DNA from 3 places in the Mesorhizobium sp. BR-1-1-10 genome. Region 1 is predicted to be linked to each of the others. Evidence: predicted binding sites of a transcription regulator. Region 1 holds the regulator's gene; each other region holds the start of a gene.

Region 1 (10,620 bases):
AAGCGGCCCGTGCGCCGTTCGGGCGTGGCCGCGCCGACTTCCTGCATCGCCACTTCGGTGCGCTGCATGGCCATGGCGAAATCGCGCGAACCGTCCGGAGTCTCGGCCCAGTTCGCGGTATAGACGCCGGGCGCGCCGTCGAGCGCGTCGACGCAGAGGCCGGAATCGTCCGACAGTGCCGGCAGGCCGGTCGCCTTTGCGGCGGCAAAGGCCTTGATGTAGGCGTTTTCCTCGAAGGTGGTGCCGGTTTCGTCCGGTTCGGGCAGGCCATACGCCTTGGCTGATTTCGCCTCGAAGCCGAACGGTCCCATCAGCTCGGCGAATTCGCGCAGCTTGCCTTCATTGTGGCTGGCGACGACGATCTTCTTGCCATCAAGCGTATGGAGGTTTGGCGAGTGCATCAAAGGCCCCAGATTCTCGCCTCGGCGAACTCGATCGAATTGCCCGAAGGGTCGCGTATATAGATCGAACGGCCACCTTGCGGCCATTCGAATTCGCTTTCGATGGCGATTTTCTTCGCCAAGAGATGGGTTTTCCAAAGCTCGATTTCAGCGGCGTTTGCGGCAAAGCACAGATGGCCTTCGCCAACCGTGCCGTGCGGCGGCACCTTCAGCCGCGCATCGGACGCCGGCGGAATCTTGGTCGCCTCGGCGTTGAAGATCAGCAGCACGCCCGGGCCACAGCGGAAGAAAAGGTGGCGGCCATCTACCTTGCCAAGCAGGGTGAGGCCGAGGATATCGGTGTAGAAGACCTCTGCTTCAGCGAGGTCGGTGACATAGAGGGCGGATTCAAGAATGGCAGAGGGAGTCACGAGGCACCCCCCTCTGGCCTGCCGGCCATCTCCCCCGCAAGGGGGGAAATTGGCAGCGTGAGCGCCGGCTCATGGTATTCTATGCTGATTGTTGGCGAAGCTCTCGACAACATCCGATCTCCCCCCTTGCGGGGGAGATGCCCGGCAGGGCAGAGGGGGGTGCCCAGGCTCCGCATGAATAAACTAAGCCACCGCCATCTGCTGCAGGCTGACCAACCGGGAAATGCCCTTCTTGGCCAGGCCCATCAAGGCCGCGAACTGCTCTTCGGAGAAGGGCTCGCCCTCGGCGGTGCCCTGGATCTCGACGATGCCGCCCTTGCCGGTCATGACGAAATTGGCGTCGGTGCCGGCCGAGGAATCCTCGATATAATCGAGATCGATGACCGGCTGGCCGTCATGGATGCCGCAGGAAATCGCCGCGACATGATCCTTCAGCACTTTCGAAACGCTGGCCATCTGCCGCGCTTCCATCCAGCGCAGGCAGTCATACAGCGCCACCCAGCCGCCGGTGATCGACGCGGTGCGGGTGCCGCCATCGGCCTGGATGACGTCGCAGTCGACGGTGATCTGCTGTTCGCCCAGCGCCTGCAGGTCGACCACGGCGCGTAGCGAACGGCCGATCAGCCGCTGGATTTCCAGCGTGCGGCCGCCCTGCTTGCCGGCGGAGGCCTCGCGGCGCATGCGCTCGCCGGTCGAGCGCGGCAGCATGCCATATTCGGCCGTCACCCAGCCCTTGCCGGAATTGCGCATCCAGCCAGGCACCTTTTCCTCAAGGCTGGCAGTGCACAGGACATGCGTGTCGCCGAACTTCACCAGGCACGAGCCTTCGGCATGCTTGGAGACGCCGCGCTCGAAGGATATGGCGCGCATTTCGTCGAATTGGCGTTTGGAGGGGCGCATTCGGCCTGCTTTCTTGTCATTTTTTGAATCGTGGCCGGCTTGTAGCCCCACCAAGCCCATGGCGCAAAGGAAAATGGCCGAGCGATCCGACACAGACACCGGGTTGCGCGCGGCCCACCGAAGTCTATATCCTTGAACCGGAGGTTTTTAGCCGAATGACCAAGGCAGTCGATCCCGCCTCGCAGTCGCTGGCTCTTCAGTCGCTCGACATGCGCTCGCGCGACATCTTCCGGCGCATCGTCGATTCCTATCTGCGGGACGGCGAACCCGTGGGCTCGCGCAGCCTGTCGCGCATCCTGCCGTCCTCGCTGTCGCCCGCCACCATCCGCAACGTGATGAGCGACCTCGAGCATCTCGGGCTGATCTACGCGCCGCACATCTCGGCCGGGCGCCTGCCGACCCAGGCTGGCCTGCGTTTCTTCGTCGATGCCTTCATGGAGCTTGGCGACCTCTCCGACGAGGAGCGCCGCACCATCGAGGCGCAGGTGCGGGCCTCCGGCTCCGGCGCGACGCTGGAGCATATGCTGACCGAGGCCAGCCAGATGCTGTCGGGCATGTCGCGCGGCGCCGGCCTGGTGCTGGCGGCCAAGAACGAGGTGGCGCTCAAGCATATCGAATTCATCCAGCTGGAGCCGACCAAGGCGCTTGCCGTGCTGGTATCGCAGAATGGCGATGTCGAAAACCGTGTCGTCGAGCTGCCCGCCGGCATCACCGTCTCGCAACTGCACGAGGCCTCGAATTTCCTCAATGCGCATATCCGTGGCCGCACGCTGGCCGAGGCGCGCACCGAGATCGCCCGCATCAAGGAAGAGACGAGAGCCGCCCTCGACACGCTGTCGCAGGACCTCGTCGAGAAGGGGCTTGCGGTGTGGGCGGGGGCCGAAAGCGGCCTGCCGGCGCGGCTCATCGTGCGCGGCCGCGCCAATCTGCTGGAAAACGTCACCGCCCAGGCCGACATCGAACTCTTGCGCCACCTGTTCGAGGACATGGAGACGCAGGACGGGCTGATCCAATTGCTCGACCTCGCCGAGCAGGGATCGGGCGTGCGCATCTTCATCGGCTCGGAAAACAAGCTGTTCTCGCTGTCGGGCTCGTCGCTGGTGGTGGCGCCCTATCGCGACAAGGACGCCCGCGTCGTCGGCGCGCTCGGCGTCATCGGCCCGACAAGGCTGAACTATGCCCGCATCGTGCCGATGGTGGATTATACGGCACAGCTGATTTCCCGCATGCTGAGGTAAGGAGTCCGAGGAATTATTGCTTTGGTTTCCATGCCGGAATTCGACCGCGAACGACTTTCCTGGCGGGACCGTAAATCCAGACAGGCTGCAAAGGAGAAAAAGAATGGCGCTGGAATCGTTCAAGGCCCAGATCAGTCTGTTGCTCGAGGAGATGGTCAACCAGCCGGAGGACCAGCACGAAATTCAGGAACAGCTGCGCGAAAAACTGCGCGAGATGCGCGCCATGGGCCTGCCATTGCCGGCCGATCTCGTTGAATTGGAAAAACGCCTGGACGACGATTTTTACGCAGCCGGGACATGATCCGAGAGGTTTTGCGCATCGTGCGCAACGGAACCCACGGGCAAACCGATCGTTGCTTTCCTTCATGACGGATTGGAGGAAGTGATGCGGTTAGCCGGACTGGCGATGTCCGCACTGTTTGTCACGACAGCGGCGCTCGCCCAGCAAGCCGACCAGCCTGTGCTCAAAGGCCCGGCCGCCTTCGGCGACTGGCGGGCGGACAGGCCCGGCGTGCGCCGGCTGATCAAGCCGGAAGACCTGCCGAAACCCTATGTCACCAAATCCGCCTCCAACAGCGCCGGCGTGATCGACATGCCGGCGGACGCAAAGCCGCATTTGCCGCCGGGGTTTTCGGCCGAGTTGATCGCCTCGGGGATCGACAATCCGCGCGTGGTGCGCATCGCGCCCAATGGCGACCTGTTCATTGCCGACAGCAAGGCCAACCAGCTCCGCGTCTATCGCCTGGCGAAGGGCAGCGCGAAAGCCGCTGAGAAAAGCATCTTTGCCGGCGGTCTCAACCGGCCCTATGGCATTGCCTTCTATCCCCCGGGCAAGGACCCGCAATGGGTCTACGTCGCCAACAGCGACAGCATCGTGCGTTTTGCCTACGGCAATGGCGACCTGAAGGCCTCGGGCGAGCCGCAAACCATCGTCGCCGACATTCCTTCGACCCACCACTGGACCCGCGACATCGCCTTCTCGCCCGACGGCAAGACACTTTATCTTTCCGTCGGCTCCGGCTCGAATGTCGCCGAGGACATGGGCAAGAGGCCCAGGGGCGGGCTCGACGCCTGGGTCAAGGCTAAGCCGCTCGGCGCCAGTTGGGGTTCCGAGGCGGGCCGGGCCGAGGTCCGGGCCTTCGACCCCGACGGTAAGAACGGTCGCACAGTGGCCACCGGCTTGCGCAACTGTTCGGGCATGACCGTCCAGCCGGCGACCGGCGCGCTATGGTGTGTCGTCAACGAGCGCGACGGGCTCGGCGACAATGTGCCCGCCGAATACGCGACATCGGTCAGGGAAGGCGCCTTCTATGGCTGGCCCTGGTATTATATCGGCGACAATGAGGACCCGCGCCACAGGGGCGAGCGCCCCGATCTCGCCGGCAAGGCTGACAGTCCCGACGTGCTGATTCAGGCGCACTCGGCGCCGCTCAACATCGCCTTCTACGATGGCAAGGATTTGCCCGCCGACGCCGGCTTTCCCCAGGACTATCGAGGCGACGCTTTCGTTGCCCTGCACGGTTCGTGGAACCGCGGCAACAGGACCGGCTACAAGGTGGTCCGGCTCAAGTTCAAGGGCGGCAAGCCAACCGGCGAATACGAGGATTTCATGACCGGCTTCGTCGTTTCGAACGGCGAGGTGTGGGGCCGCCCGGTCGGCGTTGCGGTGGCCGGCGACGGATCCTTGATCGTCTCCGAGGACGGCAACGGCACGATCTGGCGCGTGACTTATGGTGGCGACCGCTCCTGATCCTTGCTTGCGAACCGGGCCATGCCGTCTGGTGCAAGCGAATCCCGCGCTCAGGGGTTCACCTGGAGACCCGCCTCGTGCGACAAGGGGCGCGACCGCCCTTGGACACCAACGCCAATGACCCTCACCGGATTCCTCGCCTATAGCGCCGCTCTTGGTATCGCCGCCGCCATTCCTGGCCCCGGCATCACCGCGTTGGTCGCGCGTGCGCTGGGCTCGGGCTTTCGCTCGTCGCTGGCCATGTCCTTCGGCCTCATGCTGGGCGATCTCACCTACCTGACCGCCGTGGTGCTGGGCCTCGCCTTCGTCGCGCAGGAATTCGGCATGGTTTTCCTGGCCATCAAATGGGCCGGCGTCGCCTACCTGGCTTTTCTCGGCTGGCGCTTCTGGACCGCCGGCATCACACCCGAAACCATCGAAGCCAGGAAGGGAAAGGGCGGCTTGCTGTCGAGCTTCGTCGCCGGCCTCACCGTGACGCTCGGCAACCCCAAGACGATGATCTTCTACCTCGCCATCACGCCGACCATCGTCGACCTGAAGACGATCACGCTTGCCGATTACGGCATTCTCGTCGCGCTGACGGTCGTCGTCCTGTTCGTCGTGCTGGTGCCTTACCTGGCGCTGGCGGCCAAGGCGCGCTGGTTCCTGAAGTCGCCGCGCGCGCTGAAGGTGCTGAACCGCACTGCCGGCGCCTTCATGGTTGGCGCGGCGGCGGCGATCGCCGCTCGTCAGTAGGTCGTTTCGGCCAAACCATTCCCTACTTCGGCTGTTTCGGGAAATGCTTTTCCGAGTGCCAGGCGTTTTCAGCACGCGCCCCACTCGGATATTTTCCAGCCGCAGCCTATCTTGCGCGGTTGAAAGCCCTATTCTGTCGGCTACTGCCAATTGCCTGAAATCCAGGGAGCGAAACCAATGAACAAGCCCGTCACTTCAGCCCGCGTGCCCGGCCGCGGCCGCATCTACGATTCCATCACCGACACGATCGGCGACACGCCCCTGGTACGGCTCGACAAGTTCGCCAAGGAGAAGGGCATCGTCGCCAATCTGGTCGCCAAGCTCGAATTCTTCAATCCGATCGCCTCGGTCAAGGACCGTATCGGCGTAGCGATGATCGAGGCGCTGGAAGCGGCCGGCAAGATTGCCCCCGGCAAGACCACGCTGATCGAACCGACATCCGGCAACACCGGCATCGCGCTCGCCTTCGCCGCCGCCGCCAAGGGCTACAAGCTGATCCTGACCATGCCGGAGACAATGTCGGTCGAGCGCCGCAAGATGCTGGCGCTGCTCGGCGCCGAACTGGTGCTGACCGAAGGCCCGAAAGGCATGAAGGGCGCCATCGCCAAGGCCGACGAACTGGCCGCGACGATCCCCAACGCCATCATTCCGCAGCAGTTCGAAAACCCGGCCAATCCAGAGATCCATCGCAAGACGACGGCGGAGGAAATCTGGAACGACACCCAGGGCGGGATCGACATCTTCATCGCCGGCATCGGCACTGGCGGCACCATCACCGGCGTCGGCCAGGTTTTGAAGAAGCGCCAGCCCGCGCTGCATGTCGTCGCCGTCGAGCCGGATGCTTCGCCGGTCCTGTCGGGCGGCCAGCCCGGCCCGCACAAGATCCAGGGCATCGGCGCCGGCTTCGCGCCAAAAATCCTCGACACCACGGTCTATGACGAGATCGTTAAGGTCTCGAACGAGGATTCGGTCGCCAATGCGCGCCTCATCGCCCGCCTCGAAGGCGTGCCGGTCGGCATCTCCTCGGGCGCGGCCCTGCAGGCGGCCATCGTCGTCGGCTCGCGGCCCGAGAACAAGGGCAAGACCCTGGTCGTGGTCATCCCCGATTTCGCCGAGCGGTATCTGTCGACGATCCTGTTCGAGGGGCTGGGAGCTTAGGCTTCGATACCCAAGAACAGCAGCGCTAACGTAGCTTGTTTAGCGTCCTGAGCCTGGCCCGTTGAAAAACCTGCCGTGGAGTCCTTACCCGACTTGAGTAGCCCCTGCTTCCGGTGCAAATCTCGAGCGCGCCCTGGTTCGGGCCGGGGGGAGGATTTCATGTACAAGCTCTACACGCGTCCGGGCAGCGGCGGCTTTGTCGTCGAGGCGGCGCTGGCGCTGATCGATGCGCCTTTCCAGCAGATCGACGTGCTGAAGAGCGAGGCGCCCGATCCGGCCTTCCTCGCCATCAGCCCGTTGAACCAGGTGCCGGTGCTGACCTTGCCGGACGGACGCTCGGTCACCGAATCGGCGGCGATCTGCATCCTGCTCGCCGAGCGCCACCCGCAAGCCGGCCTGGCGCCGACCGCCGATGAACCGGCGCGCGCGGAGTTCCTGCGCTGGATGGCGTTCATGTCCTCGGTGCTCTACCCGGCGATGCTGCGGCTCTACTACGCCCATCGCTACACGACGGATGCCGAGGGCACGAAGGCGGTGAAACAGGCGGCGGTCGCCGAGATGGACCGCGGGTTTGCCGTCGTCGATGCAGCCTTGCGCAACCGCGACTGGCTCGCCGGCGATCAGATGTCGCTGGCCGACATCTATCTCGTCATGCTGGTGGCTTGGCATCCCGACATCGACATGGCGCGGGCGGCCTGGCCCGGTATCGAACGCCTGTGGGCGCGGTTGCGCGAGCATCCGCTCATGAAGACGCTCAACACGTCGCACGAAATGTGGCCGGCCTGAGCGGACACTTCACTGTATGAGCGCGGCGCGTCTTGCCTGCAGGAAGCGGCGCACCGCCGGATCGCGCTCGAGGCCGATCGCCCGATCATAGGCTTCGAGCGCCTGCGGTGCCTGGCCGAGCCTGGCCAGCAGGCCGGCCCGCGCGGCCCAGTAGGGCTGGTAGTCATTGAGCCGCTTGTCGTCTCCCAGCACGTAAAGAGCCGCCAACCCCGCCACCGCGCCCTCGGTCTCGGCGATCGCCACCGCGCGGTTGATCGCCACGACCGGTGATCCCGCGATCGAAAACAGCGCTTCGTAGAGCGCGCGGATCGCCGCCCAGTCGGTGCGGCCGCTCAGCCGTCGCGCCACATGCGCCGACTGGACCGCCGCCTCGAGCTGATAGCGGCCGATCGTGCCCATGGCGGCGGCACGGCAGAGCAGGGCTTCGGCCTCGTCGACCAGGGCGTGATCCCACAGTGCATGGTCCTGCTCGGCGAGCGGCACATACTCTCCGGCCGTGTCGCGACGCGCGGCGCGGCGCGCTTCGGCGAACAGCATCAGAGCCAGCAGGCCCAGCGCTTCCGGCTCGTGCGGCAGCAGCGAGGCCACCAGCCGGCCGAGCCAGATGCCTTCGGTGGCGAGGTTCCGGCGCCGCGTCTCGGTACCGGCCGGGTCGGACCAGCCCTCGGCGAAAGCGGCGTAGATCGCCTCCAGCACCGCGTCCAGCCTTTCGCCGAGTTCGGCTCGCTCCGGTACGCGGAACGGAATGCCGGTCTCGCGGATGCGGCTCTTGGCGCGCACCAGGCGCTGGCCCATCGTTGACGGCGAGAGCAGGAAAGCGGAAGCGATCGTCGCGGCATCGAAGCCGAGGATGGTCTGCAGGATCAGCGGCGCCCGCACGCCCGGTTCGATCGCCGGATGGGCGCAGGCGAACATCAGCCGCAATCGTTCGTCGGGCAGGTCCTCATCGGTCATGCGCGCCTCCGCCTCCTCGGCAATCAGCTTGAGATGGTCGCGGCCGGCTTCGCTGGTCAGCCGCCGCCGCACCGCGTCGACACGCCGCCGCCTTGCCACCGCGAGCAACCAGGCTTCCGGCTTTTCCGGCACGCCGGTGCGCGGCCAGCGTTCAAGCGCCGCCGCAAAGGCGTCGGCCAGAGCATCCTCCGCGGCAGCCACGTCGCGCGTGCGCGCCGCCAGCCAGGCGACCAGCTTGCCGTAGCTCTGCCGGGCGGCCGTCTCGGCGGCCACCCGGGCGATTTCGGGGCGTGTGTCCATCACGCCGTCATTTCCTGGGCAGATAGTCGGCCATTTCCCAGATCGGCCGCACCTCGACAGTCCCGGTGCTGGCCGCCGGACAGCGCGCCGCCCAGGCGATCGCGGCGTCGGCGTCCTCGGCTTCGATCATGTAGAAGCCGGCAAGCTGCTCCTTGGTGTCGGCATAGGGGCCGTCGAGCACGCTGGTCTTACCGTCAGTCATCCGGACCAGGGTGGTCGCCTGGCTCGGGCGCAGCCTGTCGCCGGCCAGCCAGGTGCCGGACTTCTTCAGCGCTTCCGTGTAGGCGTCATAGGCGGCGCTCATCTGATAGGTCGCCTCGGTCGGCACGTTCGCCATCGCGGCTTCGTCGGCGTAAATCATAAGCATGTATCGCATGGGTCTTCTCCCGTGGTTTCGAAGGCCGCTTCGTTGCGGGCCGAACGTATGTCGCGCGACCTTGGCCGATTTCGACAGGCGCTGGAAAAACTTTCGGCTCCGGCCGCGCCTTGTGCAAGCGGGCATATGTTTGGCGACACTCTCAACCATTCGTCTAACGAGCGGAATTGCGGGTTGGCATTTCCCCTCCGCTGTCTAAACTCGCCCGGTTCGCGTCAGGGAGGCGATGCGGCCAATATTTCAGGGAGGAAACCGGATGTTGAACTTCAGAAAGACGTTTATTGCTGCCGGCGCGATGGCGCTTTCCCTTGGCCTTGGTGCGGTGTCCGCCACCGCGCAGGAATTCATCAATGTGCTGACCGGCGGCACTTCGGGCGTCTATTATCCGCTCGGCGTGGCACTGTCGGAAATCTACGGCAAGGGCATCGAGGGCGCCCGCACCCAGGTGCAGGCGACCAAGGCCTCGGTCGAGAACCTCAACCTCCTGCAGCAGGGCAAGGGCGAGATCGCGTTCGCGCTCGGCGATTCCGTCAAGATGGCCGCCGAGGGCAATGCCGAGGCCGGCTTCCCCGGCAAGCTGGACAAGCTGCGCGGCATCGCCGCCATCTATCCCAATTACATCCAGATCGTCGCCAGCCAGGAATCCGGCATCAAGACGCTCGCCGACCTCAAGGGCAAGAGCTTGTCGGTCGGCGCGCCGGCATCGGGCACCGAGCTCAACGCGCGGGCCATCTTCGCCGCCGCCGGGCTGAAATACGAGGACCTCGGCCGCGTCGAATATCTGCCCTTCGCCGAATCGGTCGAGCTGATCAAGAACCGCCAGCTCGACGCCACGCTGCAATCGGCCGGGCTGGGCGTCGCCTCGATCCGCGATCTCGCCACCTCCTTGCCGATCAATGTCGTTGCGGTGCCGGCCGAAGACGTCGCCAAGATCGGCTCGCCCTATCTGTCGGTGGTCATTCCCAAGGGCACCTATGAGGGCCAGGCAGAGGATGTCGCGACAGCCGCCGTCGGCAATTTCCTCATCACCCGGGCCGATGTCTCGGATGAGACCGCCTACCAGATGACCAAGCAGATGTTCGAGCATCTCGACCAGCTTGCCGCTGCGCACGCCGCCGCCAAGGCGATCGACCCGGCCAAGGCCCTCGACGGCATGCCGGTGCCGCTGCATCCGGGCGCGGAGCGGTATTACAAGGAGAAGGGGCTGCTGAAGTAGGCGAGGACTATCTGAGATGTCTTCGCGACGCGCCTCGCACTATCATTCGCTCATTTTGGAGTGCGTCGGATGAGCGAAGCAGTCGACGGCAAATCCTCCACCTTCCATCTCCCCGTCGCCGAAGAGCAGGTCGAAGGACTGCCGCCGGGTTTCGGCGACGGCATCGCCGGCAAGGCGGCCTTCGCCATCGCGGTCGCTTTTTCCGCCTTCCAGATCTACATCGCCGCCTATGGCAGCCTGCCGAGCCAGGTGGTGCGGGCCATGCATGTCGGTTTCCTGCTGCTGCTCGGCTTCGGCCTGATCGCCAATCTGCGCGCCACCAGCCTGCCGGCCAAGGCCGCGTTCTGGACGCTGGGCGTGCTCGGCTTCGGCACCGGCCTGTACAATTGGGTGTTC
Region 2 (10,620 bases), on a different contig from region 1:
TGAGGCTTTCGTCAGGGCAGGAGTGCCCGAGCGTCGCGCGCAGGCGCTGGCGTTGCTGGCCGAGTCTTCGCTGGAGGGCTTGATGGTGATTGCCCGCGCCACCCGCGACCGCTCATCGCTCAACGCAGTGGCCGATGAGGTGGCCATCCTTATCGAGCAGGCCGTGCTCGCCGGCAAGGTGGCACAGCGGGCGGAGACTACCGCTGTCTGACCGCTAGTCCCAACTGACTGCGGTGGAGCACCAGCCTCAAGAGGAAAAGAAAAGGGCGACCTCGAGGGCCGCCCTTCGGTAGCTGAATGCAGATGGAAGCGTGGATTAGAAGTCCATGCCGCCACTCAAGCCCGCTTGCGGGCTTGAGCAACTTGGATTCATGGGCGTGCTTTATGGACTTCTTAGAAGTCCATGCCGCCCATGCCGCCCATGCCGCCGCCGCCCATGCCGCCAGGCATGCCGCCGCCAGCCGAATCCTTCTTCGGAGCTTCGGCGATCATGGCTTCGGTGGTGACGAGCAGGCCGGCGACCGAGGCCGCGTCCTGGAGGGCCGTGCGCACGACCTTGACCGGATCGACGATACCCATGACGATCATGTCGCCATATTCGCCGGTCTGGGCGTTGTAGCCGAAGGTCGCGCCCTTGTTCTCAAGGATCTTGCCGGCAACGATCGAGGCTTCCGCACCAGCGTTGGCCGCGATCTGGCGGGCCGGAGCCTGCAGCGCACGACGAACGATGTTGATGCCGGCGGCCTGGTCGGCGTTGACGCCTGTCACCTTGATGTTGGCCGAAGCGCGCAGCAGGGCAACGCCACCGCCAGCAACGATGCCTTCTTCCACGGCCGCGCGGGTCGCGTTGAGGGCGTCATCGACGCGGTCCTTCTTTTCCTTGACTTCGACTTCCGTCGCACCGCCGACGCGGATCACCGCAACGCCGCCGGCGAGCTTCGCCAGACGTTCCTGCAGCTTCTCCTTGTCGTAGTCCGAGGTGGTCTCCTCGATCTGCTGCTTGATCTGTGCGACGCGGCCCTGGATCTCGGCTTTCTTACCGGCGCCGTCGACGATCGTGGTGTTCTCCTTGGAGATCGACACCTTCTTGGCGCGGCCGAGCATGTTGAGGCCGACATTCTCGAGCTTGATGCCGAGGTCTTCCGAAATGACCTGGCCACCGGTCAGGATGGCGATGTCTTCCAGCATGGCCTTGCGGCGATCACCGAAGCCCGGCGCCTTGACGGCGGCGATCTTCAGGCCACCACGCAGCTTGTTGACGACCAGCGTGGCGAGCGCCTCGCCTTCGACGTCTTCCGAGATGATGAGCAACGGCTTCGAGGTCTGCACGACGGCTTCGAGGACCGGCAGCATCGCCTGCAGGTTGGAGAGCTTCTTCTCGTGCAGGAGGATGTAGACGTCCTCCAGCTCGGCAACCATCTTGTCGGCGTTGGTCACGAAATAGGGCGAGAGATAGCCGCGGTCGAACTGCATGCCTTCGACGACTTCGAGTTCGGTCTCGGCGGTCTTGGCTTCCTCAACCGTGATGACGCCTTCGTTGCCGACCTTCTGCATCGCTTCCGCGATCATCTTGCCGACCGACTCGTCGCCATTGGCCGAGATCGTGCCGACCTGGGCAACTTCCTCGGAGGTCTTGATCTTCTTGGCGGCCTTGCCGAGAGCAGCGACCACTTCGGTGACGGCCAGATCGATGCCGCGCTTCAGGTCCATCGGGTTCATGCCGGCCGCAACCGACTTGTGGCCTTCCTGGACGATCGACTGCGCCAAAACGGTCGCGGTCGTGGTGCCGTCGCCGGCGATGTCGTTGGTCTTCGAAGCAACTTCGCGGACCATCTGCGCGCCCATGTTCTCGAACTTATCTTCAAGCTCGATTTCCTTGGCGACGGTGACGCCGTCCTTGGTGATGCGCGGGGCGCCGAACGACTTGTCGATGACGACGTTGCGGCCCTTGGGACCGAGCGTGACCTTCACCGCGTCGGCGAGGATGTTGACGCCGCGCAGCATGCGCTCACGGGCATCGCGAGAGAATTTTACGTCTTTGGCAGCCATGTTTTAGCTCCTGGCAGGGGCTCGGATAGAGCCCGAAAAATTCAAGTTGAGGGTGAGGCCGATAATCAGCCGATGATGCCCATGATGTCGGATTCCTTCATGATCAGAAGGTCTTCACCATTGAGCTTGACTTCGGTGCCCGACCACTTGCCGAACAGGATGCGGTCGCCGGCCTTGACGTCCAGCGGGACCAGCTTGCCAGCTTCGTCACGAGCGCCGGAGCCGACGGCGATGATCTCGCCTTCCTGCGGCTTTTCCTTCGCCGTATCCGGGATGATGATCCCGCCGGCGGTCTTGGATTCGGATTCGACCCGGCGAACGACCACGCGGTCATGAAGCGGGCGGAACTTCGACTTTGCCATTTTTTCTTCCTCGATGAGAACGGTGAGAAACAGTTCCTCCGTCCGGCGGCGCCGGACACATAGTTAGCACTCACCAAGGGCGAGTGCTAACGTGGCGCTGAAATAGGCCGCCGACCTGCCAGAGTCAAGGCGCGCGGAGCGCCTCTTCGTACGATGGCGATGAACTTATCGAAGCTTGGCCGAACCGAGCACCAGGAGCGGGCAACGTTCCGCCAGGGGATAGCTGCCGCTTGGCACGACGCGCACCTGGTCGAACCAATCTCGCGCCTCATCCTCCAGCATGGCCAGCGTCGCGAAGCTGTACCTCGTTTCGGAGCCCGCATAGACGTCGATCGTGTTGATGGATGCCATGCTCCATCCGGTGCGCGCGGCAAGGGCCTCCCGATCCGGAAACAGCTTGTCGAATGCCGCGCGGATCGCTTGAACATCGACGCTGCTGTCGCAGTCGCCAGTCGTGCACGCCATGGCGATCCGCCATTTGAGCGCGTGGAAATTCTCGATTCCGCCGGCCAGGACCAGAGCTTCGATGCCGCGCAGGTCATCCGCGGTTTCCGGCCGAGCGAACACGCGGATCGCCGCACGCCGGCCAGGCTTTAGCACCCTTGCGATTTCACCGAACAGCGAACCGCGCGCGGCCTTGGTATCGACCGCCGACAGGCAGCCGTCGCCGATGACCGCGTCGAAACATTCCCGCTCGACCGGGAGGTCAAGCCAGTTGCCGGCCATCGCCCTTCGCGAGGTGTTGTCGCCGGCCCATACGCCGGAAATCATGGCAGCCGATTGATCGATCGCCAACATCGATCTGCCTAGAACCGCCAATTCAGGTGTCACCCCAAGCAGAAGGACATCGGCATTTCCGAGATCGAGTTCGCGCTCGACTATGCCGACGGTTTCCGGCGTCGGCCGGAGCGGGGCGTCCAGGAGCTTCCAGTGCCGATGATAACTGTCCCAATGATTCGTCATGCAGACCCGTTGGAGCCCAGGAAAGTCTGGCATTGATTGATTAGAGCCGCTTAATGGAAGTGGGGATGGAAGCCAAGGGGTTAGCTGGTGGCGCGCATCATTGTCATAACGCATGAGCATGACCGGTTCCTGGGTCGCCGCGGCCTTCTGCTGCGCCGGAATAGCCGTTACATGCTTTTCGATATTCTCGAGGACCTGAAGAGGCGGGGCCATTCGGTCCGGATTCAGCCTGGCCTCTCCGGACAATTCAGCGCCGATGTCGCGGTTCTGCACGTCGATGCGACAATGACGCCGGCGGATTATCTCGAACATGCGCGGCGTTTTCCCTTATGCCTCAATGTCGGGGCCGCCGACATATCGAAACGGCGGGTAAGCGGAGCGCTTCTGGCCGAGGGCGACGGCTGGCTGGGCCCGGTCATCGTCAAAAGCAATCTCAACAACCAGGGCATTCCGGAGACACGGCTCAATCGGCGGTCGAGGCGTGCCGGCCAACCGGCTCCCTTTGCGCACGTGCCAGCCATGCCGTCCTACGAGGTCTACCAATCCCGGGACGACGTTCCCGATGGCGTCCTCGATCGTGATGATCTGGTCGTGGAAAAGTTCATCCCGGAAAAAGAACCTGACGGCTTTGCGGTGCGCTTCTGGGTGTTTTGCGGAGAGCGCGAGCGCTGCACCCGCTACGTCTCGCCAAACAGCCTGGTCAAGGCATCGGAAACGATCCGGCGCGAGCCCGCCGCTGTTCCCGACGAACTGCGCGAACGGCGGCGTGAACTCGGCTTCGACTATGGGAAATTCGATTTCGTCATGCATGAGGGCAGGGCTGTTCTCCTCGATGCCAACAAGACGCCCGGCCGCCCGCAGAACCTGGTGAAGATGTTCGCGGCCGGCGCTTCCGACCTGGCCGATGGTTTCGAAGGCCTCATCCGCCGGGCGAGATAGGCCCCCGGTTGCCGGTCGCTAAAGAAACAGCCGCAACTGGGTGTGGATGATCGATCGGTAATCCTCGATGGTCCGGCGGCTTTCCACTTCGCCTTGCGCAAGCGCCAGGCGCACAACGCCGCCGGCGAGCTGGAAGATCAGCAGAACCATGCGTTCGAACTGCTCGTGCTTTTCCGGCTCGAGCAAGGCGATGACGTGGTCGCAGAACATCTTGGCTTGATGCCGGGTTTCGGCGATGTCGAGATTCTTCAGCGCCTTGTCGGCCTGGATGGCGTTCTGCAGATCCTGGATGGCCGGATCGCCGGCGACCCGGCTGAGGTAGTCGTCAAGCAGCCGATCGGACGCGGCGATGACGTCCTTGGCTTCGCGGACATCGGCGACGATCGCCGCCAACCTGGCACGGCTGACCTCCGAGAACCGCTCATAGAGCATCGCCAGGATCGCCGACTTGTTGGGGAAGTAGTGGTAGACGGTGGCGATCGGCCCGCCCGCCAGCATGCCGACCTCCTTCATGGTGACGGCGTCGATGCCTTTCTCGCCGATCAGCCGCATGGTGGTCGACAGGATGGCGTCGATGCGCTCGCGGCTGCGCTCCTGCTTGGGCCTGCGCCTGGGCTCGGTGATCGTTCGACTGGCTTGCGTCATGCACCGATCTTTCGCACGAGTTCCCAAATTCCGGTTGACAAGAAATATGATCAAGTATCAGTTTCTGGAATGCTGACAGACTGTCAGCTTTTTTGCCGTGCGGCAAGGACGTTGGGAGGCGCCTATGGCTTCGACAAGCGCTGATCTTCAGGGCGAAGGCGACTGGCTGGTCGGCAATCCCAGCGGCGGGCAGCTCGCCTCGGCCCTGTGGATCGGGTCGGTCGGCCTGCTCATTCTCGGTCTGCAGCCCGTCCTGCTCGGCGCCCTCTATACCGAGGGCCATGTCAGCGGCGACGAACTGGCGCTGGTCGCCACCGCCGAGATGATCGCCATCGCGATTGGTTCGGCGATCGTCGCGATGCTGCTTTCCGCCCACAACATGCGCTGGAAAAGTGCCGTCCTCCTGCTGCTCTTGGCGCTGGCCAATGTGTGGACCGCCTATGCCGCCGGCGCCCACACGCTGATGGCGGCCCGCGCGCTGGCCGGCCTTGCCGAAGGCGGCCTTGTCGCGGTCGCCACCGAACTGATTGCCCGTTCGCGGCGCGCCGAACGCATCGGCGGCTATTTCGTCACCATGCAGACCCTGGCGCAATGCGCTCTTGCCCTGGTGCTGGCGCTCTATGTCATTCCAGCCGCCGGGTCGGCTGGCGGCTTCCTCGTTCTTGCCGTCGTCTGCGTCGCGTCGCTGGTGGTCGCCTTTGCTGTCCCTGCCGATTATGCCGATCTGCCGAAGGACGAAAACCTCGCCAATGTGCTGACGGTTCCCTCGATCACCGCGCTGTTGTCGGTCTTCTGCTACTTCATGTTCTTCGGCGCCGTATGGGCCTTTCTGGAGCCGCTTGGCGCCCAATTCGGCATCGATGGCCGCACCGTCGGGCTGATCGTCTCGGCCAGCCTCGCGGCGCAGGTGCTGGGCGCGATGACGGCGACCGTGTTCGAGGCGCGCATCGACTATCGGCTTGCCATCACGGCGATCGGCCTCGTCGCGCTTGTCGCCTCGCTCGTGCTTGCCAGCGGGCCCGGCCTCACGATGTTCTGGGTCGTCGCCCTGATCATGGGTTTTATCCTGCTGTTCATCGTGCCCTACCAGATCCGGCTGGCGATCACCGCCGACGAGACCCGCACCGCCGTGCTGCTGGTGCCGGCCGCCCAGCTTTTCGGCCTGGCGATCGGACCGGTCGCGGCGTCGCTGCTCATCGACGGCAAGGAGTTTCGCCCGGTTCCCGAGTTCGCCGCCGCAAGTGCTGTCGCCAGCGTGGCGTTGCTCGGCCTGTTTGTCCTGGCGGCGCGGCGTCGCCGCGCGATTGCGTGAGCCCCATGTCGAACAGCTGGAGCAACTGGTCCGGCTTTGTCACCGCCGAGCCGCGGCTGCTTGCCAGTCCGGCAGATGCCGGCGAACTCGGCGATCTCATTCGCACCGCACCCGGCCCGGTCCGCGTCGTCGGCGCCGGTCACTCCTTCACGCCATTGGTGAAGTCCCAAGGCACCATCCTGTCGCTGGAGAAGCTGGAAGGGCTGGTTGCGCATGACGCGAAAAGACATCAGGCGCGTGTGCGGGCAGGGACGCGGCTTGGTCCGCTCATGCACATGCTGCAAGGCATCGGCCAGGGCCTGCCCAATATGGGCGACATCGACCGCCAGGCGATAGGCGGCGCGCTGGGCACGGCCACCCATGGCTCGGGGCCCACGCTGGGCGCCTATCACACACAGCTGGAAACGGTGCAGATCGTCGACGGGCTTGGCAAGGTCCGCGACTTCAAGCGGGAAGGGGATCAGGAAACGATCCATGCGATCGGCGTTGCGCTTGGCGCCTTCGGTGTGCTCAGCGAAGTGACGTTGAACAACATCGCGACCTACCGGCTGCGGCGCCGCAAATGGGTGCTGCCGATAGCCGACATGCTGCGCGATTTCGAAACGATGATGAGCGAGCACCGGTCGGCCGAATTCTACTACATCCCATTTTCAGGCTACGCGCAGTTCATCGCCAGCGACTTCAGCACCGAGGCGACCACCCCGCGCCCGACCGACGATGACGAGGGCTCGCTGCGCACGCTGCGCCGCCTGCGCACCGGGCTTGCCTGGCTGCCGTCGCTGCGCCGCAGGCTGATCCTGGGCGCGGTCGCCAAGGTGCCGGCCGAGGATTACGTGCAGGACTGGCTCAACGTCTATGCCAGCGACCGGCAGACCAGGTTCAACGAAATGGAATATCACCTTCCGTTCGAGGAGGGGCCGAAGGCGCTGGCCGAGATCATCGAACTGACCGAGAAGCATTTTCCGGAAGTCTATTTCCCGATGGAAGTGCGGTCGGTGGCATCGGATGAATTCTGGCTCTCCCCTTTCCACAAAAGGCTCACCTGTTCCATCGCCATCCACCATGACGCGGCGAACGATCCGTTGCCGTTCATGCGCGCGGCCGAGCCGATCTTCCGCGGATATGGCGGCAGGCCGCACTGGGGCAAGATGCACAGCCTGAAAGCGGCCGACCTGAAAAAGCTCTATCCGCGCTGGGACGATGCGATGGCGGTGCGCCGCGACATCGATCCGCAAAACCGCTTCGTCTCACCCTATATGGCCGACCTGTTCGGCATCGAACCCAGTTCTTTCGGCATCCAGCCATGAAGGCGTATTTCGCCACGCTTTCGGATGCGCTGAGAGAGGCGGACATTTTCCAACCCTGCCTGCTGCTCGACCTCGATCGGCTGGATGGCAACATTGCCCTGGTGAAGAAGCGGCTTGACCCCAGTCTTGCCGTCCGTTTGGTCGACAAGTCGCTCGCTTGCCTCCCGCTGCTCTCCCATATCGGCAAGGCGCTTGGAACCCACCGCCTCATGACCTTCCATCCGCCGATCACCGAGGCGGTGCTTAAGGCGTTCCCGGATGCGGATCTGCTGTACGGCAAACCGATGCCGGTTGGCGCGGCCAGGGCGGTGCTTTGCAGAGGCGACGTGGCTTGGTCGCGGGTCTGCTGGCTGATCGATACACAGGAGAGACTGGCGGAATATGGCGCGCTCGCCGACGAACTCGGCGCCGAATTGCGCATCGCTTTCGAAATCGATGTCGGACTGCATCGCGGCGGCTTTGCCGAACCGGCGGCCCTGTCGCGGGCGCTGAATGCGCTGCCTACCCACAAAGGGCTGCGCTGCGAAGGCGTCATGGCCTATGAGGCGCATGCGCCGCACATACCCGGCCTGTTTGGTGGACCGGCCAAGGCGTTGGCGCAAGCCTCCGAACAGGCCGCCGCTTTCGTCGCGCGCCTCGGCGCCGACCAGCGCCATATCCTGAACATTGGCGGCAGCAAGACCGCGCTGCTTCATCATGGCGGCATTGCCAATGAAGTTTCGATGGGCTCGGCCTTCGTGCTGCCCGTCGATTTCGACACGCCCGGCCTTGATGGCTTCCAGCCGGCGGCCTTCATCGCGACGCCAATCCTGAAAGTGGTCGAGCCGATGCTGCCTGGCCCGCCGGCGGTCTCGCGCCTGCTGCAGGCGCTGGGCCGGTTTCCGCGCAAGGGCTGCTATCTCTATGGCGGCAAGTGGATGGCCGAACCGGTGTTTCCCGACTGCATGACGACAAACGGCCTGCTTGGCCTGTCTTCCAACCAGCAATTCATGGGTCTGCCCGCCCAGGCCGTCGTCAGTCCCGGTGACTATGCGTTCCTGCGGCCGACGCAGAGCGAGGCCGTGCTGCAGCAGTTCGGACCGATCCCGGTGCTTTCCGGTGGCAGGATCGTCGACCGCTGGCCGGTGTTGCCGATGATGTAAGCATCTCGGGCGCCTTCCCTAATAGTTGACTCTGTCAAGTAAATGATCGATCCTGTGCCGACAGGAGATGACTCGAATGACAATCCACCATCAGCCAGACAAGGCTGCGCTCAACAAGGGCCTGATCGATGCGGTGCGGGCGTTCAACCGCTTCTACACCCGCCAGATCGGACTGCTCGATGAAGGGCTGCTGAAGAGCGCCTTCTCGCTGACCGAGGCACGCGTGCTCTACGAACTGGCGCATCGTGACGGACTGACCGCGACCGATCTCGGGCGCGATCTCGGTCTCGACGCCGGCTATGTCAGCCGTTTGCTGAAGAAGTTCGAGCGCCTTCACCTCATCTCCAGGGCCACGCTGGCTTCGGACGCTCGGCAATCGTCGATCGCGCTGACGCCGGCGGGCAGGAACGCCTTCGCGCCGCTGAACCAGGGTTCGCACGACCAGGTCGCGGCGCTGCTCGATCGTCTGCCTGCGTCGGAGCAGGACCGGCTGGTCAAGTCCATGCGGACCGTGCAGCGTCTGCTGGACGCTGATGCAGAGCCCAAAATCCCTTATCTGCTGCGGCCGCCGCAGGTCGGCGACATTGGCTGGATCATCCGCCGGCAAGGCATGCTCTACGCGCAGGATTATGGCTGGGACGAAACCTATGAGGCGCTGGTCGCCGAAATCCTCGCGGCGTTCGTAAAATCCTACGATCCGAAATGGGAGCGCGGCTGGATCGCCGAGCGCGAAGGCGAGGTCGTCGGCTCGGTCTTCGTCGTGCGCAAGTCGGATCAGGTGGCCAAGCTCAGGCTGCTCTATGTCGAACCTTCGGCGCGGGGCCTCGGCATCGGCAAGCGCCTGGTCGAGGAATGCATCGGCTTTGCCCGCGCCAGAGGGTACAGGACGCTGACCCTATGGACCAACGACATTCTGACCGCCGCCCGGCACATCTACCAGACGGCCGGTTTCAGGCTGACCGAGGAAGAGCCTCACCATTCCTTCGGCAAGGATCTGATCGGCCAGAACTGGGAACTGGAGCTGTAGCGGCGCGTCATGCCTTGACCGGCACCCAGATCTCCAGCCCGCCATTGCCGGTGTGGGCGTCGAATTCAGGCCCGTAGCGCTCGAATTCCGGCGCATCGGCAATCTCATGGCCGGATGCGGGCAGCCGGCTGTTCCAGATCGTATTGATCGTGCGCCGGATGGTCGAAATATGTTCGCGATGCGTGAAAACGGCGTACTTCCGCGCCGGCACCCGCACCCGTTGGAACTCCTTCGGCAGATCGGCAAAGTCGCGCACCTCGACGCCGACGACATAATCGAAATTGCCGGCATCGTCGCCATTGAGGCAGACGCCGTAGAAAACGCCGGCCACTTGCCCGGGGATGTGGCCGATATGGGGAGCGAAGCGCTGCCATTGCATTGGAATGCCGGCGCTGGACTCACAACTGTAGCGCTCGCCCAGTCCGGCGATGAGGAATGGCCGGCTGGTCTCGAAGCGCGGTGGTTCAAGTGTGGTCAAAAGCGAATTGTCCATCAGGATGGGCTCCACGAGGTCGAGGGTCTCAGTCGAACCTTGCGCGCGCACCAGTTCCGGCGTGGTGCCGAACTGGTCGCGGAAGGCCCGGGTGAATGCCTCATGCGAGTGGTAGCCGGCGTCGAGCGCGACGCACAGGATGTCGGGCGCCCCGCCGGCGAGCCTCCGTGCCGCCTCGGTCAGCCGGCGCGAGCGCATATAACCCATGACGGAGCGGCCGGTGGCGGCGCCGAAGGCGCGCGTCACATGAAAGCGCGACACGCCGCTGCTTTGGGCAACGTCGTCGAGCGTAACAGCCTCCGGCAGGTGGCTTTCGACAAACCATAGCGCCTTCTCGGTCGGGTTCATGTGTTCCTCGCATGTGGCGTCCTCACTCTGGCG
Region 3 (10,620 bases), on a different contig from region 1:
CAGCGGGCCCTTGCTTCCATAGACGGGATCCTTGCGCGGACGGCCGACCTTGGGGATCGTCACCACCGCCTTGGCGTGGTCGGCGGTGGTCGTGCATTCGTCATAGGTACCGGCCGGCGGATAGGCGCCAACGACGAGAAAGTCGTCCGAAGCGGAGATGCGCTGGTGCCCCGTGCCGGCCGGAAGAACCGCGACATCGCCGGCCTTCAGCGCCAGCGTTCGGCCCTTCTTGCCGCCAAACCGGACCTTCGCCGTGCCACGCGCCACGCCGAGCACTTCGTGGATGCGCGAATGGTAGTGAACATAATCGTAGATGCCGTTGCGCCAGCTGTCTCCCCAGCCATTGGCCGAGAAAAGCGCCTCTAACACGGCCGCGGGATCGAAGTCTTCCGGCAATCTCACTGCGCCGCGATAGACGACCAGCGGCCAGGACGGATGATTGGGCACCAGGCCATCATCGCCAAACCTGAACTCGTTCGCTTTGCGCGGCCTGACAAGGTCGGCCGCATGACGGCTGTCCGGTCTTGCGGCACCGGTCACCTGTTCGGCCACTTTCTTGATGCTTTGCAGGATGCTCATGACGTCGCCTCGCCTCGGGGAACCAACGCTGATTCAACCCGATGGCCATCGCTTGGTTCCCCGCGGGCTCGCGCCCGCCACCGCCGCGAGGCGGATCGCTGAAGATCAGGCGGACCTGCCGCCTCGCCCTGCCTGCAGCGCATTGTCCATCGCAGCGGCCGGCGAAACCATATCCGGCAGCAATATGTCGTTGCGGCGTGCGAAGGTGACCAGCGTCGCGCGCACCGTCTCCGGGTCGATCTCACCGGCGATGCCCGCCTTGCAGGCATTGAGGGCGACGGCATGGGCGCCGTTGCGGCTGGCGGCCGGCCAGTCCTGCAACAGCGCGTAGGCTTCCATCACGCTTTCGATCTTCCTCGGAAAGCCCATTCCGACCAGAATGGTCACCGGTTCTTCAAACTGCCAGCGATTCATGGCTTGTGCCTCCTCTCGATTGTGCGGACCCGCGGCGGGCCGAACACCGGAAGGCGCGGCCCGCCGCGTAAGGTTCATGGGACTGCCCGTAAGGTTCATGGGACTGCCCGTAAGGTTCATGGGATTGAATGTCAGCGCTCAGCCGCCGGCCGAGGCCTCGGACGCCTCCGACACCTGTTGCGCGGCCAGGAACATCAGCGTCGCGGCAACGGTCCGCCGCTTCCAGCCGGCGGCTTCGGCCCTGTCGAGCAGTTCCGCCAGCAGCGGCTTCAACGCACCGCGGCATTCGCTTTCATAGGCCAGGAACTCCTTTGCCTGATGTGTCGGCGCGGGCACGGGCCCAAGGTCGGCAAGCGCATCCATATCTCTCTCCCTTCAACCGATGCCCGCTCCCTGTCGAGGGAGCGGGCGGACTGGTCGGACCTCAGAAGTCCATGCCGGCGCCGGCCGGCATTGCCGGGCTGGCGGCTTCCTTCTTCGGCTTCTCGGCCACCATTGCCTCGGTGGTCACCAGCAGGCCGGCGACCGACGCCGCATCCTGCAGCGCGGTGCGCACCACCTTGGCCGGGTCGATCACGCCCTGGCCATAGAGATCGCCGAACTCGTTGGTCTGAGCGTTCCAGCCCCAGCCGAATTCGCTCTTCTCGCGCAGCTTGCCGACGATGATCGAGCCTTCAGCACCGGCATTTTCCGCGATCTGGCGGACCGGCGTCTCGATGGCGCGGCGCACGATCTCTACACCGGTCTTCTGGTCGGCATTGTCCGTCTGGACAGCATCGAGCGCCTTGGCGGCCCGAAGCAACGCGACGCCGCCGCCGGGCAGCACGCCTTCCTCGACAGCCGCGCGGGTCGCGTGCAAGGCATCGTCGACGCGGTCCTTGCGCTCCTTGACCTCAACCTCGGTCGAGCCGCCGACGCGGATCACCGCGACACCACCGGCAAGCTTGGCCAGCCGCTCCTGCAGCTTCTCGCGGTCATAGTCGGAGGTGGTCTCCTCGATCTGGGCCTTGATCTGCGCGACGCGGCCCTGGATTTCTTCCTTGCGCCCGACGCCGTCGACGATGGTGGTGTTTTCCTTTTCGATCACCACCTTCTTGGCGCGGCCCAGCATCTCCAGCGTCACATTCTCGAGCTTGATGCCGAGATCCTCGGAGATCGCGGTGCCGCCGGTGAGGATCGCGATGTCTTCCAGCATGGCCTTGCGGCGGTCGCCGAAGCCCGGCGCCTTGACGGCCGCGACCTTGAGGCCGCCGCGCAGCTTGTTGACGACCAGCGTCGCCAGCGCCTCGCCCTCGACATCCTCGGCGATGATCAGCAGCGGCTTGCCCGACTGGACCACCGCTTCCAGCACCGGAAGCAGCGCCTGCAGGTTGGCGAGCTTCTTTTCGTGGATCAGCACGTAGGGCTCGTCAAGTTCGACGCGCATCTTGTCCTGGTTGGTGACGAAATAGGGCGAGAGATAGCCACGGTCGAACTGCATGCCTTCGACGACTTCCAACTCGGTCTCGGCGGTCTTGGCTTCCTCCACCGTAATGACGCCTTCATTGCCGACCTTCTCCATCGCTTCGGCGAGGAAGCGGCCGATCTCGGCGTCGCCATTGGCGGAGATGGTGCCGACCTGCGCGATCTCGTCGTTGCGGGTCACCTTGCGGGCGTTGGCCTTCAGCTCGGCGACGACGGCGTCCACCGCCTTGTCGATGCCGCGCTTCAGGTCCATCGGGTTCATGCCCGAGGCAACGGCCTTGGCGCCCTCCTTGACGATGGCCTGGGCCAGCACGGTCGCGGTGGTGGTGCCGTCGCCGGCAAGGTCATTGGTCTTGGAGGCGACTTCGCGCACCATCTGCGCGCCCATGTTCTCGAACTTGTCCTCAAGCTCGATTTCCTTGGCGACGGTGACGCCATCCTTGGTGATGCGCGGCGCACCGAACGACTTGTCGATGACGACGTTGCGGCCCTTGGGACCGAGCGTCACCTTCACCGCATTGGCCAGGATATCGACGCCGCGCAGCATCTTCTCGCGCGCTTCGGTATGGAATTTTACCTCTTTGGCAGCCATTGGATCACTCCTCTATCTCTAGGCAGCATTCGTTGACTGGTGGATTTCTAAGAAGCCGTCAGGCGGCCTTCTTCACTTGCGCGGTCTGTTCGATCACGCCCATCACGTCACTTTCCTTCATGATGAGCAGGTCCTCGCCATTGAGCTTGATCTCGGTGCCGGACCATTTGCCGAAAAGGATACGGTCACCCACCCTGACATCCAGCTCGGTCAGTTTGCCGCTGTCGTCGCGCGCGCCGGGACCGACGGCGATGACTTCGCCTTCCTGCGGTTTTTCCTTGGCGGTATCGGGAATGATGATGCCGCCGGAGGTCTTTTCCTCGGCCTCGATGCGGCGGACCAGGATACGGTCATGCAATGGACGGAACGCCATGTCGTTCTCCTCTTGGGACAAACAGGTTTTCAGCTTCCTCCACACCGGACCGGCAATTCGGGCCGATGCGGAAATGCGGCGACCCTTTGTCAGGCATCGCGCGCGCATATCGAGCTAGTTTTCCCTTTTTTCGGTTTCAAGAGGCCGGCCAGAAAATTTTAGCACTCACGCCGTCGGAGTGCCAACTCACTGTTATAGCGGTCTTATTCGCTCTGCGTCGGGAGCCGCCCCTTGAATTTACGCCTAGATCCGGCAAAATTATCCGAGCCGGTACCATCGCCGGCGCCGGAACCGCTCACCCTCTGAAGGAGTTGTTTACCGACGGCGCACATCGATGGGCCGAGAGACTTTTTCGCCGTTACGGCCACCGCTGCCGCCGAAAGGAGACACGAATGATCGCAAGCGTCAGCAAGGAGTTCCGCCTCCAGATGGAAGGCTATGGCCTGACCACCGCACAAATCCATTACCGTCTGCCTGACCATCGGAGCCTGCTGCAGCTTTATGTCTGGCAGGACTACGACCTGGCGCCGGAGTTCCCCGAACTCAAGGGCTTTCTCTCCTATTGGGAGCGCGAATTGGACGGGCCGCTTCACTCCGTCCACATCGCCCACCACCGGCTCATCACCCCATCGGAATGGCGGGCGGTCGACGGTGTCATCACGGTCCAGTAAGGGCGGCGTCATCGCGCGGTGCTGACCTTACCAGAAGCCGACCAGCGACCTCACCATCGCCTTCGCACCCGCCGTCTGCAAGCAAGCTTCAGATACGATGATTGACCAGCGCCACGCCGAGCCCGGCAAGGATCGAGCCGCAGGTTCCCGGCACCAGCCACCTTGCGCCGCTTGCCGGGGACCGCGCAAGGGCCAGCGAGGCGATGCCGGCCGCCGCCAGGTCCGCCATCGAGAACCAGCGGATCAGCGTTTGTCGATGAGATCGCAATGCCGCCACGGCCGCGTTGGATGCCCTCACAAAGCCAGGCTTCCCTGTTCCGCCCCCTCGGCATTGGGATCTCCGGGCGCCGTTGCCCAGGCGAGTTCGACCAGCGTCACGGTGCGCTTCCCCGTGCCGTCGAGCTGGCAGACGATGAGGCCCTGCTCCTCGATATAGGTGAGCAGCCGCCGGGCGCGGCGCATGGAGTGCGAGCCGTAGGCGCGGGCAATCGCGCCATCGCTCGGGCACGGCCAGCCCTCCTTCGCCGCGCGCGCGATCATCATGAACACGCCTTGCATGTCCTCCGGCAGCAGCGAAGCGCGCACCGAGACGTCGCGCCACACATCGTCCTCGCTGGCTTCGGCCCCCAGCCCGGCACGGGCGCGCGTCAACATGCGCCGGAAGGCGGGCAGGTCAGGCACGACCGAGGCGAGCCCCTCGATGCGGCAGCGCACGACAAACTCCTGGTAGAGCACCCCGATCACGCGGAAGCCCGCGTCAGGTTGTGCAAGAATGGCGCGCAGCACGCGGTCCACCCGCTCGCGCCGCTCCGCCAGATCCTCGGCGCTGACTTGCGGCTCCGCCGGTTCGGGGCGGATTTCCAGCGCAGCCGACTTCGCCGCCATCAACTGGTCGAGCAGGTCCGGCGAGGCCACCCGGCGCGGCGCGCGCATCGTCTCGGGCGGGGCGGCCAGGATGATGGCGCGGGCATCCTCGAGCGCCGCCTCCGGCAGCGGCATCAGCCTAGGCGTGCCGTTGCGCGGGCTGGTGTCGGTCGGGCCGATGCGCAGGCCGAGTGGCCGGCGCGACAGTGCCGGCCCCAGCGCCATGAACTGGCCGCGCTCCAGATCGCGGAACGCCTCCGCCTGCCGCCGCTCCATGCCCAGGAGATCGGCCGCGCGCGCCATGTCGATATCGAGGAAGGTGCGGCCCATCAGGAAATTGGAGGCTTCCGCCGCGACGTTCTTGGCGAGCTTGGCCAGCCGCTGCGTGGCGATGATGCCGGCAAGCCCGCGCTTGCGGCCCCGGCACATCAGGTTGGTCATGGCGCCGAGCGAAAGCTTGCGCGCCTCGTCCGACACCTCGCCGGCCACCGCCGGCGCGAAAAGCTGAGCTTCGTCGACCACCACCAGCATCGGGTACCAGTGGTCGCGCGCGACCTCGAACAGCCCGCCGAGGAAAGCGGCGGCGCGCCGCATCTGGTTCTCGGCATCGAGGCCTTCGAGGTTGAGCACGGTCGAGACACGGTGGATGCGCGCCCGCTCGCCGGCCGCCTGCAAGCCGCGCTCGGTATGCTCCTCGGCATCGATCACCAGATGGCCGTAGCGTTCGCCCAGGGATACGAAGTCGCCTTCCGGATCAATGATGGTCTGCTGCACCCAAGGCGCGCTCTGTTCCAGGAGACGCCGCAAGAGGTGCGACTTGCCGGAGCCCGAATTGCCCTGCACCAGAAGGCGGGTCGCCAGCAACTCCTCGAGATCGAGTTTCGCCGGCGCGCCCGCTGTCGTGTGTCCCATCTCGATCGCAACGGTCATGCCAGACTCATCAACTCCTTCGCGGACGGGCTTAGCAATCCGATCGCGGCCCGTCGAGCGTGGCATGGCCGGCGATTCGCGTTGCGCACAGCCGAGACAATGACGACCGGCCGCAATGGACGGCCGCAATCCGGCGGGCCTGCCGTTTACGGCCCTGACCTGTGGATAGTAACCACCTGTTCACCATGGGCGGGCGTTTCGATTGCGGCGGCCGGCCATCCGCTTAGCCTGGCCTCTGCATCGCCCCCCCAAAGCGATGCACCCCAACGCCCCCAAATGGCGGCCGGCGTTTTCAAGTTTCTCTCCAAACGTATACGCCGGTCGCCACCCCTTTCGACTACAGCCTCGGCGCCTCATGCGGCTCGACCTGTCCTGGGACTGGCGGCAATCGCGGCGCGTCCAGACCCTCGAAGGGATCACGCCAGGCGTCGATCGCTTCAAGCCGCCGATACCAGCGATCGACCAGTCGATAGTCGCCGAGCGGCAGGCCCGCGACATCGTTGAAAGGCAGGAAGGTCGCCATGCGGAAGTCGGCATAAGAAACTTCGTCTCCGACCAGCCATTGCCGGCCCGCAAGCGCGGTTTCCAGGATCGCCGCCGTCGTGTGAAACAGTTTCAGCCCATCCTCGACCAGTTGGTGATCGATCGGCCCGATGTGATAGCGCTGCTTGGTGCCGCGCTCGAAATGCACCATGTCGCAGGCCCGCATGAAATTCTCCTTGCCCCAACTCAGCCAGCGGATCATCTCGGGCTCATCGTCGCCGCTGCGCCAGAAATCGGAACCCATGTCGCGCGACAACCGGCAGGCTATGGCGTCGGCCTCCCACAGGCTTCCGCCGGGCCAGACCAGTATGGGCAGGGAAAGATTGGGATTGAGCGGCCGGAATCGCTCCGCTTGCCCCGGCGCGAACGGCGACGCGAATTCGAAGGTCACCCTCGCCCCGAGATGACGCGCCACCGCGACCCCCAGGCGCGGATTGGGGTTGCGGCTGAAGTACAGTTTTGTTTCCACCCCAGCCGGCATCGGCTCGACTTCGTCACTCATGAATGCCTCTCCTTGTCTCGGCGACCGTCGCCAGATCAAGGACGGATGCGGCTGGTGCAATCCGACAAATCATCCACTCCCCGCGCGCCGGGCGGAACGAGCAGCCTATCGAAACAGGATGGGTTGCGCAAAGTTTGGGTTGACCGTCTCCGACGACGAGGCGACACTTCATCCCACAGCAAGGCAGGAGGAAATACGATGGACGAGCCCGACCGCTGGCGCCATATGTCGAGCGCGCCAAAAGACGGCAGCCGGATCCTCGTGACGGTCCGCCCATCCGAGCAGGGGCCGGCGGAAGTCGACCTCGCCTACTGGTCACGCGCCGATCAGTTCGGTGACGAGGGCTGGCGCGCCTCCGATTCCTCGCCCGGCCGCGTCGTCGAATATGCCGAGCCGGAGCTGAAGTGCTGGATGCCGATGCCCTCGGCCAATCTCAGCCGGGGCGCCTCGATGCCAGCGCCGTGGGAAGGCGACGACGCGCAACAGCTGGACGGCTCGGGGATTTAGCGCGCCGACCGCTTCGTCCTGTCAGAACAGAAACGCCGCCGTCACCGGATCCGGACCGTTACGGCCGTCAGCCGAATCCATGCCGGCGATCGTCTCCAGGTCCTGTGCGTCCAGTTCGAAATCGAAGACATCGAAGTTGGCCGCGATGCGGTCCTGGCGCACCGACTTCGGGATGACGATCAGCCCTTGCTGGAGATGCCAGCGGATCATTGTCTGCGCGGTGGACTTGCCGTGTTTGCGGGCAATGCCTGATATGGTCGGGTCGCTCAGCAACCGGCCGCTGCCCAGCGGACTCCAGCTTTCCGTATGGATGTCGTGCCGGGCGTGAAATTCCCTCAGATCGCGCTGCTGGAAGCGCGGGTGCAGCTCGATCTGGTTGACGACGGGCGTCACGCCCGTCTCGCCGATGATGCGCTCCAGATGATCCCTGTTGAAATTCGAAACGCCGATCGACTTGATGCGGCCGGCCTGCTGCAGCTCGACGAGCGTCTTCCACGCCTCGACATATTTGTCCTGGCTGGGCACCGGCCAATGGATCAGGAACAGGTCGAGCTGCTCGACGCCGAGCTTCTTCATCGTGTCGTCGAAGGCCCGAAGCGCCGCATCGCGCTGGTGCGCGCCGTTGCGCAGCTTCGAGGTGATGAACAGCTCTGCCGCCGGCACGCCGGCGGCGCGGATCGCCTCGCCGACCCCTTCCTCGTTCCGGTAGCCCTCGGCGGTGTCGATCAGCCGGTAACCGGCCTGGATAGCCCAGCCCACCACCTGCGCCGTGATGTCGTGATCGACCTGCCAGACGCCAAGGCCAAGCTGGGGAATGGCGGTGCCGTCGTTCAACGTGATCTGTTCGGGCATGGGAGAATCCTTTTGTGGGGGATGGTCCAGCCTATCTAGGTTTGGCATCGCACAACGGCCAGTCGATTGGGGAAAATTCGCGGACCCTTATTTCGGCCGGCGCACCGCCCTCACCACGCCGGCGTTTCCGCTGCCGCAGAACAGTCGGTCGGCGCCATCGGATTCCAGCCCCGAGACGCCCATGCCGGCAGGCATGTCGAGCTTCTCCAGAACCTTGCCCGTCCGCGGGTCGACGCGGCGCAGATCGCTTTCGTCGCCCTCCCAGGTGGCGTGCCACAATTCCCCGTCGACCCAGGTCACCCCGGTGACGAACCGGTTGGATTCGATGGTGCGCAGGATCGCGCCGGTCTCGGGGTCGATCTGGTGGATCTTGCGCTCCCGGTGCTGGCCGACCCATAGCGTGCCTTCGGCCCAGGTCAGCCCGGAATCGCCGCCATTGCCGGGGGCTGGAATGGTGGAAAGCACCTCGCCCGTGTCGGGATCGATCTTCTGGATGCGGTCCTTGGCGAGTTGGAAGAAATGCCGGCCGTCATAGGCGGTGCCGGCATGTGCCGCGACATCGATCGAGCGCAAGGCCTGCCCACTCTCCGGATCGAAGGCGTTCAGCCTGTCGCCCGAGGCGAACCAGACATTCTTGCCGTCAAAGCTTACCCCGGCCACTGTATTGGCACCGGGAAAGGGCCCGTATTCCCTCAAGATTTCGGCTGCCGAATGTTTCATGTCCTTGTCCCTCGATGGTGGTCGTCGTCACTTTCTAGCCATTGGGAAGCGGCGCGGGGAGTAACAAGGTGGTCGTGAAACCCGCCACCGGCGGCGTCATCCAGCGGCGCGCCCGGCCATGGCCGAAGGATTGTACCTTGCCGGCCTCGGCAAGCGGCTCAAGCGCCCGCTGCACGCTGCGCTGGCCGGTTCCAAGTGCCAGCGCCAGGGCCGAGCTCGACCAGGCCTCGCCGTCGGCCAGCAAGGCAAGCACGGCCGCGTGCCGTTCCTCGATCGGCCGCGCCAGCACCACCACCGCATGGGCCTGGCGCGGCACCAGCGTGAAGCCATGCCTGGTGGCGCTGATGCCGGCCAATGCGCGAAGCTCGGCACGCAGCCGCCCGATCTCGACGCGCAGGCGCGCGCGATGCGATTCATCGGCATGCTTGCCGCCGAAGGCCCGCGCCACGAGTTCCCCCCGCGAAACATCACCGGGCCATGCTTCGGCGAGCGTCCGCGCCAAGGCGAACAGCACAGGCCGGCTCGCCAGCGAAACCGTGGTCCGCCCAATGCGCACGGCGTAGCGGAAAGCATCGACGACCAGCGCCGGCGTTCCCTGCAATGCCTCGACCTCTTCGAGCAGCAGCGGCTGCTCCCTGCCCTGCGCGATCAGCCGCGCCGCGGGTGTCTCCAGTGCCAGCCACGCGCTGTCGACCTCCGCGATGAGGCCGGGAATGCCGGCCTTGCGAGCGGCATGGCGCGCCCACTCCAGCGCCGCGCGCGCCGGCCTGGTCCGCAGGCGCCGCATGGCGATACCGGCGACGGCGAGTTCGTGCGCGGCCCTTGCCGCCGGCGGCAGTGGCGCCGGGTCGAGCCCGGCCAGCACGTGCTCGGCCTCGTCGAGGCGGCCGATCAAGAGCAGGCGCCGCACCTTGAGGTGGCCGGCATGGGCCGCGTTCAACCGGTCGCCATGCTTTTCCAGCGCCGTGCGGGCCGCGTCGAGCGCCTTGGCCGGCCAGCCCAAATCACGCGAAACCAGCGCGATTTCGGCCTCGGCGACGACGCATCTGGCGCGCGCCACGGCCTCTTTCGGGCTGAAGGCACGCGCGGCCCGTCGCAACAAGAGCTTGGCGCGATCGAAGTCGCCGAGCTGCGCCATGGCAATGCCGCGCAGCGCCAGCGCCGGCGCATCCTCGCGCAGGGCAACGCGGTCGAGCGCGCCGAGCGGATCGCCGGCCGCCAGCGCCAGCGCTGCCGCGGTGATCAGCGAGTCCATTCAAATCCCGTCACACTTGTAACTCCCATCTCGGCGCAGCGCCGCCCTAACTTACGTCAGTACCGTCAACCAGCAAGACGTGCCGGCAATGACGGCAGCATGGGAGAACCAGAAAATGCCTGCCTCCACCAACCTCGACCTCGACGCGGCCAATGATACGGCCAAGCGCGCCGCACGCCACCCCTGCTGCGCCGGGCCGGATCTTTCGGATTTCGCCGCGCCTACGGCTCCCCCACACGTCCAGGCAACACCACACCGCAACGACGCCACGACCGGCAAAGGAGAAGACCAATGACCATGACCATGAACACCCCACCGATCGTCTCACAGCAGGATTGGAACGCCGCGCACGAA

The links. Region 1 encodes HrcA, which represses chaperone genes, less so after heat shock. Its sites were predicted from a motif close to GTTAGCACTCNCNNNNNGNGAGTGCTAAC; they were not measured.
Region 2: the regulator HrcA is predicted to act here: its motif matches at 2,474-2,502, upstream of groES (co-chaperone GroES).
Region 3: the regulator HrcA is predicted to act here: its motif matches at 3,580-3,608, upstream of LB555_RS23195 (co-chaperone GroES).

Annotation. Positions count from the first base shown of each region.
Region 1 covers NZ_JAIUIL010000004.1:106,072-116,691, reverse strand. Annotated here, with positions in the region: gene rdgB (RdgB/HAM1 family non-canonical purine NTP pyrophosphatase) at 1-401, opposite strand, end outside; gene LB555_RS09385 (VOC family protein) at 401-811, opposite strand; gene rph (ribonuclease PH) at 995-1,711, opposite strand; gene hrcA (heat-inducible transcriptional repressor HrcA) at 1,867-2,949, shown strand; gene LB555_RS09370 (hypothetical protein) at 3,053-3,250, shown strand; gene LB555_RS09365 (PQQ-dependent sugar dehydrogenase) at 3,356-4,699, shown strand; gene LB555_RS09360 (LysE family translocator) at 4,817-5,434, shown strand; gene cysK (cysteine synthase A) at 5,612-6,592, shown strand; gene LB555_RS09350 (glutathione S-transferase family protein) at 6,752-7,378, shown strand; gene LB555_RS09345 (RNA polymerase sigma factor) at 7,388-8,632, opposite strand; gene LB555_RS09340 (YciI family protein) at 8,640-9,008, opposite strand; gene LB555_RS09335 (TAXI family TRAP transporter solute-binding subunit) at 9,265-10,224, shown strand; gene LB555_RS09330 (TRAP transporter permease) at 10,294-10,620, shown strand, end outside.
Region 2 covers NZ_JAIUIL010000002.1:433,312-443,931, reverse strand. Annotated here, with positions in the region: gene LB555_RS05125 (TetR/AcrR family transcriptional regulator) at 1-211, shown strand, start outside; gene groL (chaperonin GroEL) at 394-2,049, opposite strand; gene groES (co-chaperone GroES) at 2,115-2,411, opposite strand; gene LB555_RS05110 (class I SAM-dependent methyltransferase) at 2,577-3,686, opposite strand; gene LB555_RS05105 (hypothetical protein) at 3,660-4,313, shown strand; gene LB555_RS05100 (TetR family transcriptional regulator) at 4,332-4,958, opposite strand; gene LB555_RS05095 (MFS transporter) at 5,083-6,270, shown strand; gene LB555_RS05090 (D-arabinono-1,4-lactone oxidase) at 6,276-7,577, shown strand; gene LB555_RS05085 (alanine racemase) at 7,574-8,719, shown strand; gene LB555_RS05080 (helix-turn-helix domain-containing GNAT family N-acetyltransferase) at 8,796-9,746, shown strand; gene LB555_RS05075 (AraC family transcriptional regulator) at 9,754-10,587, opposite strand.
Region 3 covers NZ_JAIUIL010000011.1:134,971-145,590, reverse strand. Annotated here, with positions in the region: gene LB555_RS23215 (cupin domain-containing protein) at 1-579, opposite strand, end outside; gene LB555_RS23210 (DUF982 domain-containing protein) at 685-993, opposite strand; gene LB555_RS23205 (hypothetical protein) at 1,132-1,356, opposite strand; gene groL (chaperonin GroEL) at 1,418-3,049, opposite strand; gene LB555_RS23195 (co-chaperone GroES) at 3,108-3,422, opposite strand; gene LB555_RS23190 (usg protein) at 3,815-4,093, shown strand; gene LB555_RS23185 (hypothetical protein) at 4,182-4,391, opposite strand; gene LB555_RS23180 (ATP-binding protein) at 4,388-5,887, opposite strand; gene LB555_RS23175 (glutathione S-transferase family protein) at 6,225-6,932, opposite strand; gene LB555_RS23170 (hypothetical protein) at 7,131-7,439, shown strand; gene LB555_RS23165 (aldo/keto reductase) at 7,461-8,291, opposite strand; gene LB555_RS23160 (DUF5074 domain-containing protein) at 8,379-9,011, opposite strand; gene LB555_RS23155 (hypothetical protein) at 9,046-10,266, opposite strand; gene LB555_RS23150 (hypothetical protein) at 10,382-10,561, shown strand; gene LB555_RS23145 (DUF899 domain-containing protein) at 10,558-10,620, shown strand, end outside.